3 regions of the Alkalihalophilus pseudofirmus genome follow, and region 3 is predicted to be linked to each of the others. Evidence: riboswitches for the same ligand, from Rfam matches in the RefSeq annotation. Region 3 holds a riboswitch; each other region holds the start of a gene.
What was found. A riboswitch is a leader RNA that binds a small molecule or an ion and turns the genes downstream of it on or off. The one in region 3 is predicted to bind S-adenosylmethionine.
Positions count from the first base shown of each region.

Region 1: another riboswitch for S-adenosylmethionine. It lies ahead of PQ478_RS01170 (methionine ABC transporter ATP-binding protein); the one in region 3 lies ahead of PQ478_RS04165 (homoserine dehydrogenase).
Region 2: another riboswitch for S-adenosylmethionine. It lies ahead of metK (methionine adenosyltransferase); the one in region 3 lies ahead of PQ478_RS04165 (homoserine dehydrogenase).

Region 1 covers NZ_CP117835.1:209,809-213,021, forward strand. Annotated here, with positions in the region: gene PQ478_RS01160 (amino acid ABC transporter permease) at 17-718, shown strand; gene PQ478_RS01165 (amino acid ABC transporter ATP-binding protein) at 732-1,472, shown strand; SAM riboswitch class I at 1,547-1,654, shown strand; gene PQ478_RS01170 (methionine ABC transporter ATP-binding protein) at 1,797-2,810, shown strand; gene PQ478_RS01175 (methionine ABC transporter permease) at 2,800-3,213, shown strand, end outside.
Region 2 covers NZ_CP117835.1:3,349,248-3,352,460, reverse strand. Annotated here, with positions in the region: gene pckA (phosphoenolpyruvate carboxykinase (ATP)) at 1-857, opposite strand, end outside; SAM riboswitch class I at 1,321-1,433, shown strand; gene metK (methionine adenosyltransferase) at 1,594-2,799, shown strand; gene PQ478_RS17685 (DUF1540 domain-containing protein) at 2,968-3,120, shown strand.
Region 3 covers NZ_CP117835.1:810,526-813,738, reverse strand. Annotated here, with positions in the region: gene PQ478_RS04165 (homoserine dehydrogenase) at 1-1,206, opposite strand, end outside; SAM riboswitch class I at 1,290-1,404, opposite strand; gene aspS (aspartate--tRNA ligase) at 1,597-3,213, opposite strand, start outside.

The DNA of each region.
Region 1 (3,213 bases), 600 kb from region 3:
ATAAAGGAGGGGTAGTATGCTTGAATGGTTTAATCAAATTCAGTGGGAGTATTTATATGACCCGGAACTTGCGATGAATTCACTTCCTTTTTTACTAGAAGGTTTAAAGGTAACGATGATTATCGCTCTATTTAGTATGGTTTTTGCCCTCATTTTAGGATTACTCTTAGGAATTGCTCGGATGTCAAAGTTCTGGTTTATCAGATGGCCTGCAAGAATTTATATTTCATTTATGAGGGGAACACCTTTACTTGTATTTATCTTTATCCTTTATTATGGTATCCCGGTACTAGGGGTTGAATTTAAGAGTGCCATTGTTGCAGGGATTGTTGGAATCAGTCTTAACTTTGCTGCTTACAATGCCGAAGTGGTTAGATCAGCCATCATGTCCGTTCCGCGTGGCCAATGGGAGGCAGCTGCTTCATTGCAAATGAGTTATATTCAAACATTAAGAAGGGTCATTATCCCGCAGGCAACACGAATTGCCTTGCCGCCTACTTTTAATATTTTTATGGACATCGTAAAAGGTACTTCCCTTGCGTCCGTTATTACTGTCCAAGAATTATTGTACAGCTCAAGACTTGTGGCTGGCCGTACGTTTGATAGTATGACGATGTATATAACAGCCGCTCTTATTTATTGGGCGGTATGTATTATTATCGGTTATTTCCAAGAAAGATTAGAGAAGAGATATAATCGTTATTTAAGTAAGCGATAAAGGAGGACTCAAAATGATTAATGTATCTAAGCTTAACAAAAAGTTTGACGAGAATACCGTTTTAGAGTCCATCGACTTTTCGGTTGAGAAGGGAGAAGTGGTTTGTTTAATAGGGCCTTCAGGTTCTGGTAAAACAACGCTTCTTCGCTGCTTAAATGTGTTAGAACTGCCTAATAGCGGTACGATCACAATAGGTGAGAAAAAAATAGAATTTGGAGCAAAGAATGTTTCCAAAAAAGATATAAGTGAGCTGCGTGCTTATAGCGGGATGGTCTTTCAAGGCTTTCATCTCTTTCCGCACAAAACGGTCATGGAAAATATCATAGAGGCTCCTTTAACCGTTAAAAAAGCTAGAAAGAATACAGTTCTTGCAGATGGTGAGAAATTGTTAAGGAAAGTAGGTATGTTTGAACATAAGGATAAGTATCCAGATGCATTATCAGGAGGGCAGCAGCAGCGTGTGGCTATAGCTAGAGCCCTAATGATGAATCCTGATGTCATGTTGTTTGATGAGCCAACTTCAGCACTAGACCCGCAGCTCGTGGGTGAAGTGTTAAGGGTGATTGAAGAACTGGCTAAAGAAGGGCAGACGATGGTAATCGTAACGCATGAAATGAATTTTGCAAAACGAGTGGCTGATAAAGTATTTTTTATGGATGGCGGATTCATAGTAGAGGAAGGTAAGGCAAGAGAGCTGCTTGAACATCCAAAAGAGGCCCGTACAAGAGAATTTTTACAGCTGTTAGGTGAATAAATCATTAACCTATTGACAATTCTTTAATCCTTTATTATGATGAAATAACTTAGAAAATTTGAATAGTTTAAAAACTCTTATCAAGAGCGACCGAGGGACAGGCCCTATGACGTCCGGCAACCTCTAAGTTTATACTTAGTCGGTGCTAAATCCTGCAGAGCTATGGCTCTGAAAGATAAGAGGTGCGATCTTAATTGTCAAACCTCTTTCTGAATAGGAAGAGGTTTTTATTTTTGTTTTTACGGAAGTGGATAAGAACTAGAACCAACGTTTTTATAAAGTTGAGTTTTCAAATAAGATTACTTAGTTTCTGAGGTGGAAATCATGATAGAGATCAAGAATGTCATCAAAGAATATAAAACAAAAAAGGGCCTGATTAAAGGTGTGGATAATGTCAGCCTTGAGATTGAAAAAGGAGAAATTTTCGGGATTGTCGGATATAGCGGGGCAGGAAAAAGCTCACTTTTACGCTGCCTTAACCTAATGGAGAAGCCAACCTCAGGGGAAATTTATGTAGATGGGGTGAACCTAGTCTCATTAAAAGCTAGTAAATTGCGAGAGGCTAGACAGAAAATAGGAATGATCTTTCAACATTTTTATCTCGCATCATCTAAAACGGTATTTGATAATGTCTTTTTCGCCTTAAAGGCTGCTGGAAAATCAAAAGCTGAAAGTGAAAAGAAAGTTCTAGAATTACTTGATTTAGTCGGCCTTTCTGATAAAACGCAGCACTACCCGAGCCAGTTAAGCGGCGGTCAAAAACAGAGAGTCGGTATTGCAAGAGCGCTGGCAAATGATCCAAAGGTTCTCCTTTGTGATGAAGCAACCTCTGCCCTTGATCCAAGCACAACCCAGTCCATCTTAAAACTGTTAAAGAGTATAAACGAAAAGCTAGGTCTTACGATTGTTCTCATCACGCATGAGATGGAAGTGGTAAAAGAGATATGTGACCGAATGGCTGTGATGGAAAACGGGAAGGTCATCGAGCTTGGAAGTGTGTATCAACTGTTTGCTAAGCCAAAAGAAAAGCTGACAAAAGAATTTATCGATGGCGTCATGCAGTTTAAGCTCCCGCAAACATTAATGAACACATGCCAAGGCACAATCATAAAAATTCATTTTCAAGGTGATGTGGCACACGAATCCGTTGTTTCTGATGTATTAAAAGGGTTTGATGTAAAAGGAAATATACTGCACGGGAAAATTGAATACATCAAAGAAGTGCCGCTCGGGGTCTTCATTATGGAACTGATAGGGGACCAAGAAGAGATTAATAAGGTTATCTCTTACTTAGATGAAAAAGCGGTCGGGGTGGAGGTGATCACGAATGACAATTGATACATTTATTCAATTGCTGCCAGAATTAAATAAAGCTTTTATTCAAACAGTCATTATGGTCGGAATCTCCCTTTCCATTGCTATTCTTGTCGGCCTTCCGGTAGGAATTCTACTATATGTCACGGATAAAGGGTTATTTTTAGAAAATATATGGATCAAAAGCATCCTTGGACTGATTGTAAACTTAATTCGCTCGATCCCATTTATTATCTTACTAGTCGCATTAATTCCATTAACACAAGCCATTGTAGGCGGTACAATTGGGCCGGTGGCAGCCTCTGTTTCTTTATCAGTAGCAGCGATTCCTTTCTTTGCAAGATTAGTAGAATCATCGATGCGGAAAATTGATAAGGGGGTAGTTGAAGCGGCTATATCAGTCGGAGCAAGCCCTTGGCTGATTATT
Region 2 (3,213 bases), 1.5 Mb from region 3:
ATTTGCGGTTCTTTCTCTTCAGAAAGGTTAATGCATTTTGCATAGCAGCCGCCCTCAATATTAAATACACCGTTAGATGACCAGCCGTGCTCATCATCTCCAATTAAGTAACGATTCGGGTCAGCAGATAAGGTAGTTTTACCTGTACCTGATAAGCCAAAGAATAAAGCAACATCGCCTTCTTTTCCTGCATTCGCAGAGCAGTGCATTGAAAGAACGTTTTGTTCAGGGAGCATGAAGTTCATCACAGAGAAAATAGATTTTTTCATTTCACCTGCATATTCAGTTCCTCCAATTAAAACGATACGTTCTTCAAATGAAATAATAATGAATGTTTCAGAGCGAGTTCCATCTACTGCAGGATCAGCTTTAAACGTTGGTGCTGAAACAATCGTAAAGTCTGCAATTGTTTCTTGATTCAATTCCTCAGCAGTTGGACGGATAAATAATTGTCTAGCAAAAGCTTGATGCCATGCAAATTCATTTACAACTTTTAAAGAAAGACGGAAGTTTTTATCAGCTCCAGCATATCCCTTTGAAACAAATAATTCTTCTTTCGTTCCAAGGTGGGCCAGCACTTTTTTGTAAAGCTTCGTAAATACATCCTTCTCGATTGGCTGATTAACAGGGCCCCATGCAATTTTGTCGGCTACACTTGGCTCGTTGACAATGAACTTATCTTTTGGCGAACGTCCTGTGTACGTACCAGTCTCAACGCTTAATGCACCAGAAGCTGTTAATTTACCTTCTTTACGCATCAGTGATTTTTCAACTAATGCCGAGATCGGTAAATCATGGTGTGTCTGCTCACTTTTCAATAATTGGTCAAGTTCTGATGTAAGGCTTAAAGTAGTCATTGTCGCAAAACCCTTTCCTATTTAAAGTAATTTAACTTTTTATTGGTATTTGGTACTTGTCATCGTTTCTATGTCAATTAGTATAACACATTATATCTATTAGTCTATACTAATGTGAAAGTTTTTTTGAAAAATGATGCAATGAACCAAAAGCCGCCCTTTTGGTATTGAAAGGGCCAAAGGGGAAAAGGTGTTAGTTCTTACGATTTGAGACGAAAATGAAGAAGACTTTAAATGAATAAGTCCATAAAATATGAAGAGATGAATTCTGGAAGAAGCATAATACTATATAGAAGAAAACGGTTTAATCTAGATGGTGATGAAAATAAAATGACATTAATTAATGAATAGTATAACTCATTATAAACGAGTTCTACTCCGACTAAAAGTATGAATATTAGTGAATTTTCGGCCGGTGTTGACAGAGGATTCTATGTACGTTATGATATGTCGCGAACGGATACTCTTATCCAGAGTAGGTGGAGGGACAGGCCCGAAGAAACCCAGCAACCAACACTCATGCCAAACGAGTGAAAAGGTGCTAACCTGCAAGGCAGCTGCCTTGAACGATAAGAGGCGAAAGGTAAACATTTCAACCCTTTTCCTCGATGGAATGGGGTTTTCTACGTTTATACACGTCTTAAACCGTTTTATCACCCATTGGATGAGAAACGAGTGCCGTCTCAAATCATTCGCACACAACCGTTGTAGTTGTCTGCATAGGAGGAATTTGAACATGGTAGAAAAGCAAAGTCGTCGTTTATTTACATCAGAATCAGTAACAGAAGGTCATCCAGATAAAATTAGTGATCAAATCTCTGATGCGATTCTTGATGAGATCTTAGCGAAAGATCCTAATGCTCGTGTAGCTTGTGAAACATCTGTAACAACTGGTTTAGTTTTAGTTGCGGGTGAGATCACTACAAACACATATGTAGATATCCCTAAAGTCGTTCGTGAGACGATCAAAGGAATTGGTTACACACGTGCTAAATATGGTTTTGATGCAGAGACTTGTGCTGTTTTAACATCAATTGATGAGCAATCAGCAGATATCGCAGCTGGGGTTGACCAAGCATTAGAAGCTCGCGAAGGACAAATGACTGATGCAGAAATTGAAGCAATTGGTGCAGGTGACCAAGGTTTAATGTTTGGTTATGCAAATAACGAAACAAAAGAACTTATGCCGCTTCCTATTTCATTAAGTCATAAACTAGCTCGCCGCTTAACTGAAGTACGTAAAGAAGAAATTCTTCCTTACTTACGTCCAGATGGGAAAACACAAGTGACTGTGGAATATGATGAGGACGGAAAACCAGCTCGTATTGATACGATTGTTATCTCCACTCAACATCATCCAGAAGTAACTCTTGAGCAAATTCAACGCAACTTAAAAGAGTATGTCATTAACCCGGTTGTACCAGCTGAATTGCTTGATGAGGATACGAAATACTTCATTAACCCAACAGGACGCTTTGTTATCGGCGGACCTCAAGGGGATGCTGGTTTAACTGGACGTAAAATCATTGTAGACACTTACGGTGGATATGCTCGTCACGGCGGCGGTGCATTCTCTGGTAAAGATGCAACAAAAGTTGACCGTTCAGGTGCTTATGCAGCTCGTTATGTAGCGAAGAACATCGTTGCAGCTGGATTAGCTGATAAGTGTGAGGTGCAGCTTGCATATGCAATCGGTGTTGCTCAGCCGGTGTCAATTTCAATTGATACATTTGGTACAGGTAAAGTTTCTGAAGAAACACTTGTTTCATTAGTTCGTGATAACTTTGACCTTCGTCCTGCTGGCATCATTAAAATGCTTGACCTTCGTCGTCCTATTTATAAGCAAACAGCAGCATACGGACACTTTGGACGTACAGATATTGAGCTTCCATGGGAGCAAACGGATAAAGCGTCTGTTCTTAAAGAACAAGCAGGACTTTAATTTACAGTTTTATTAAAAGAAATACAAAAAAACACAATTTCTCATTTGAGAGATTGTGTTTTTTGTTTTAGTTTAGATAATCGGGGTATAACAAATAATAGAAACACTTCTATGTATGCTTCTCTTCAAAAAAGGCCAAACTAGGCAGTAAGAGGGAGGTGGACTAATATGGCACAAGATGTTTTATGTGAAGTGAACAATTGTGTACATTGGTCGCATGGTAACCAATGTGCAGCGGATAAGATCTATGTAATCAGTCATAAAGGGAAACAAGCAGATCGTCAAGAGGAGACGGATTGTAAAACGTTCGAACCAAGCTAAGAGTATAAAAAGAGGGCATTCTCCGTGCCTTCTTTTTATACTCTTAGTATTGAGAATAAGAATCATTGTTATTCATATATTTGAAAAAAAAGT
Region 3 (3,213 bases):
CACTTCGTTCGCACTTGTGATTCTTTGAATATTTCCATACAGCTGATAAACCGGCTGGCTCAACTCATCTACAGCAGCATTTTTAACAATCCATGCCTCACCTTCTGAATGCGGGATGGATTCAACGATTTCAACACTATATGCTTCAGCCCAGTGCAGACATTCCCCGTAACTTGCTTGATTGACAAATACCATTGAATAGCTGCTCTCTTCTTTTGCTTCATGTTGCTCTTCTGCCACAACACGATCACCATCATAACGACTATGAAGAATAAAATCTTCTACCATACTATTCGCTGTAGCAGCCCCTCCAGCTCCTGGGCCGGCAAACGATAGTTGATCAATATCTTCCCCGTAAAGGACAACAGCATTTACGACCCCGTTGATGGATGCTAGAAGTTCATCACCAGCAACAAAGGCAGGGGACACAATACCTCTCACTTCTCCATCTTCTAGCTTTGCATCACCAATTAGTTTCACCTGACAGCCAAGTTCATTTGCTACCTCTACATGCCAATTTTCAATCTCACTTACCCCGTAACGAGTAATCTGTTCCGTGTCACTCCATTTACCAAAACAGAGTCTGCTTAAAATGATCAATTTATACCACGCATCATAGCTTTCAATATCATCAGTTGGATCACTTTCTGCATAGCCTAGCTGCTGAGCCTCAAGCAGCACATCAGCAAAGCTTCTCTCTTTTTGAATCATTTCCGTTAACATATAGTTTGTTGTTCCATTTAAAATGCCTCGAACTCGATCAATCGAAGTTGTGCTAAGGGTGGCACGCAGCGCATTTATAATAGGAATAGCACCCGCAACAGCCGCCTCATATCCATAAAAGGTGCCGCCAGCTTGTGCACAAGCTTCAAGGTCTTCCCCTCTTGATGCGATCAATTTCTTGTTCGCTGAAATAACCGGAATCCCTTGAGTAAGAAAATGTTTCGTATATGAATACGCTGGTTCAATACCTCCGATCGCTTCAAAGACAATATCATAGGAGTGATGATTTTTAAATTCATCCCAATCAGTAGTCACAAGACCTTCCTCTAAAGAAGCCCGATCTTTTTGACGATCTTTAACTAAAATCGCTTCAATTGCAAATGACTCCCCTAATTGACGTTCAATCGTTTCTCTCGTTCTATGAAAGCGGTCATACACTCCCTTACCAACTGTTCCAAAACCAAGTATTCCTATTTTAAGCATGTGCCTCTCTCCTCGTCTCATCTAAACTTGTATAATCATGAATGCAAAAAAACCTTTCCAAAAGGAAAGGTTTTCACTGCCTTCCCTTATCTTTCAGAATGAATTCATTCTGCTGAACGTAGCACCTTTGTTTGTATAGGCATACAAACCGGTTGCCGGGTTTCATCGGGTCAGTCCCTCCACCACTCTTGATAAGGATGAGATCTCCATCTCATACTGTTTCGAATTTTCTATTGAGTCTGATTATACGCATCTCAAATGAAACAGTCAATCATTTTTTCACTTATATTTTCTCTCTGTATTATTTTAAATGCTGCTCTCGTTCCTCAGGTTGTAAATAGACTTAAAAAAAGAGACTGCCCAATGATCTAGGCAGTCTCTTAGAATGCTTTATACTTCGACCTTATCCGTCTTATTACCGATGATGGATAAATTAAGGTCAATTAACTGATCAAGACTTACTTCGCTTGGTGCATTAGTTAATAAGCAGCTTGCACTTGCTGTTTTAGGGAATGCAATCGTATCACGTAAGTTTGTACGCCCTGCTAGAAGCATGATTAGACGGTCAAGTCCAAGAGCGATTCCCCCGTGCGGTGGTGTACCATATTCAAATGCTTCAAGTAAGAAGCCGAATTGTTCTTTTGCTTCTTCTTCTGAGAACCCTAGCGCTCTAAACATATGCTCTTGAATTTCACGCTCATAAATACGCTGTGAACCGCCGCCAAGTTCATAACCATTTAATACAAGGTCATAAGCCTCGGCACGAACAGATGCAGGATCTGTAGCAAGCAGGTCACGATCTGCTTTCTTAGGACTTGTGAACGGGTGGTGAAGAGCGACATAACGCTTTGCATCCTCATCATATTCAACGAGCGGGAAGTCAACAACCCATAAGAAATTAAATGCATCTTTATCAATTAAGTCGAACTCTTTACCGAACTTCAGACGAAGTGCACCAAGGCTGTCAAAGACAACTTGCGCTTTGTCTGCTGCAAAGAATAATAAATCGCCTTCTTCCCCATTCATCGCACTTAGAAGGTTCTCTGCATGTTCCCCTTCAAAGAATTTAGCAATCGGGCCTTTTAAGCCATCTGCTTCAACCTTCAGCCAAGCAAGACCTTTTGCACCATACGGCTTAACAAATTCAGTTAACGCGTCAATTTCCTTACGAGACATTTTACTTGCCCCGCCTTTAAGATTTAAGCCTTTCACAATACCGCCGCCGTTAATCGCACTTGTAAATACTTTAAAGCTTGAGTCACGGACTACATCTGAGAGCTCAATTAACTCCATTTCAAACCGTGTATCCGGCTTATCAGAGCCATAACGGTTCATTGCTTCATCATACGTCAGACGAGGCATTGGAAGGGAAACTTCTACACCTTTTGTTTCCTTTAAAACTTTTGCCATCATTTTCTCTGTCATTGAAAGAAGGTCTTCTTTATCCATAAAAGAAGTCTCAATATCAATTTGGGTGAATTCTGGCTGACGGTCTGCACGTAGGTCTTCATCACGGAAACAGCGAACCACTTGGTAGTAACGTTCAAAACCAGACACCATTAAAAGCTGCTTGAAGATTTGCGGCGACTGCGGAAGAGCATAAAATTCACCATGGTGCACGCGGCTTGGAACAAGATAGTCACGAGCTCCTTCAGGTGTACTCTTTGTAAGCATTGGTGTTTCAATTTCAAGAAATGCTTCTTCGTCTAAGAAATTACGAATTAACTTTGTTGTTTTGTGGCGTAGTTTAAATGTTTCCTGCATATCAGGACGGCGTAAATCTAAGTAACGGTAACGCAGACGCACATCCTCTGATGCATCTGTATCAGCTTCGATTTGGAATGGAAGTGATTTTGAAGCATTGAGTACTTCTACTTTTGTTACATGAATTTCGATCGTCCCTGTCTCAATCTTGTCATTTACTGTACGCGCGTCACGCGCAACGACTGTACCTTCTACTTCAAGTACGTATTCATTACGAACACGTTCTGCTGTCTCAAGTGCTTC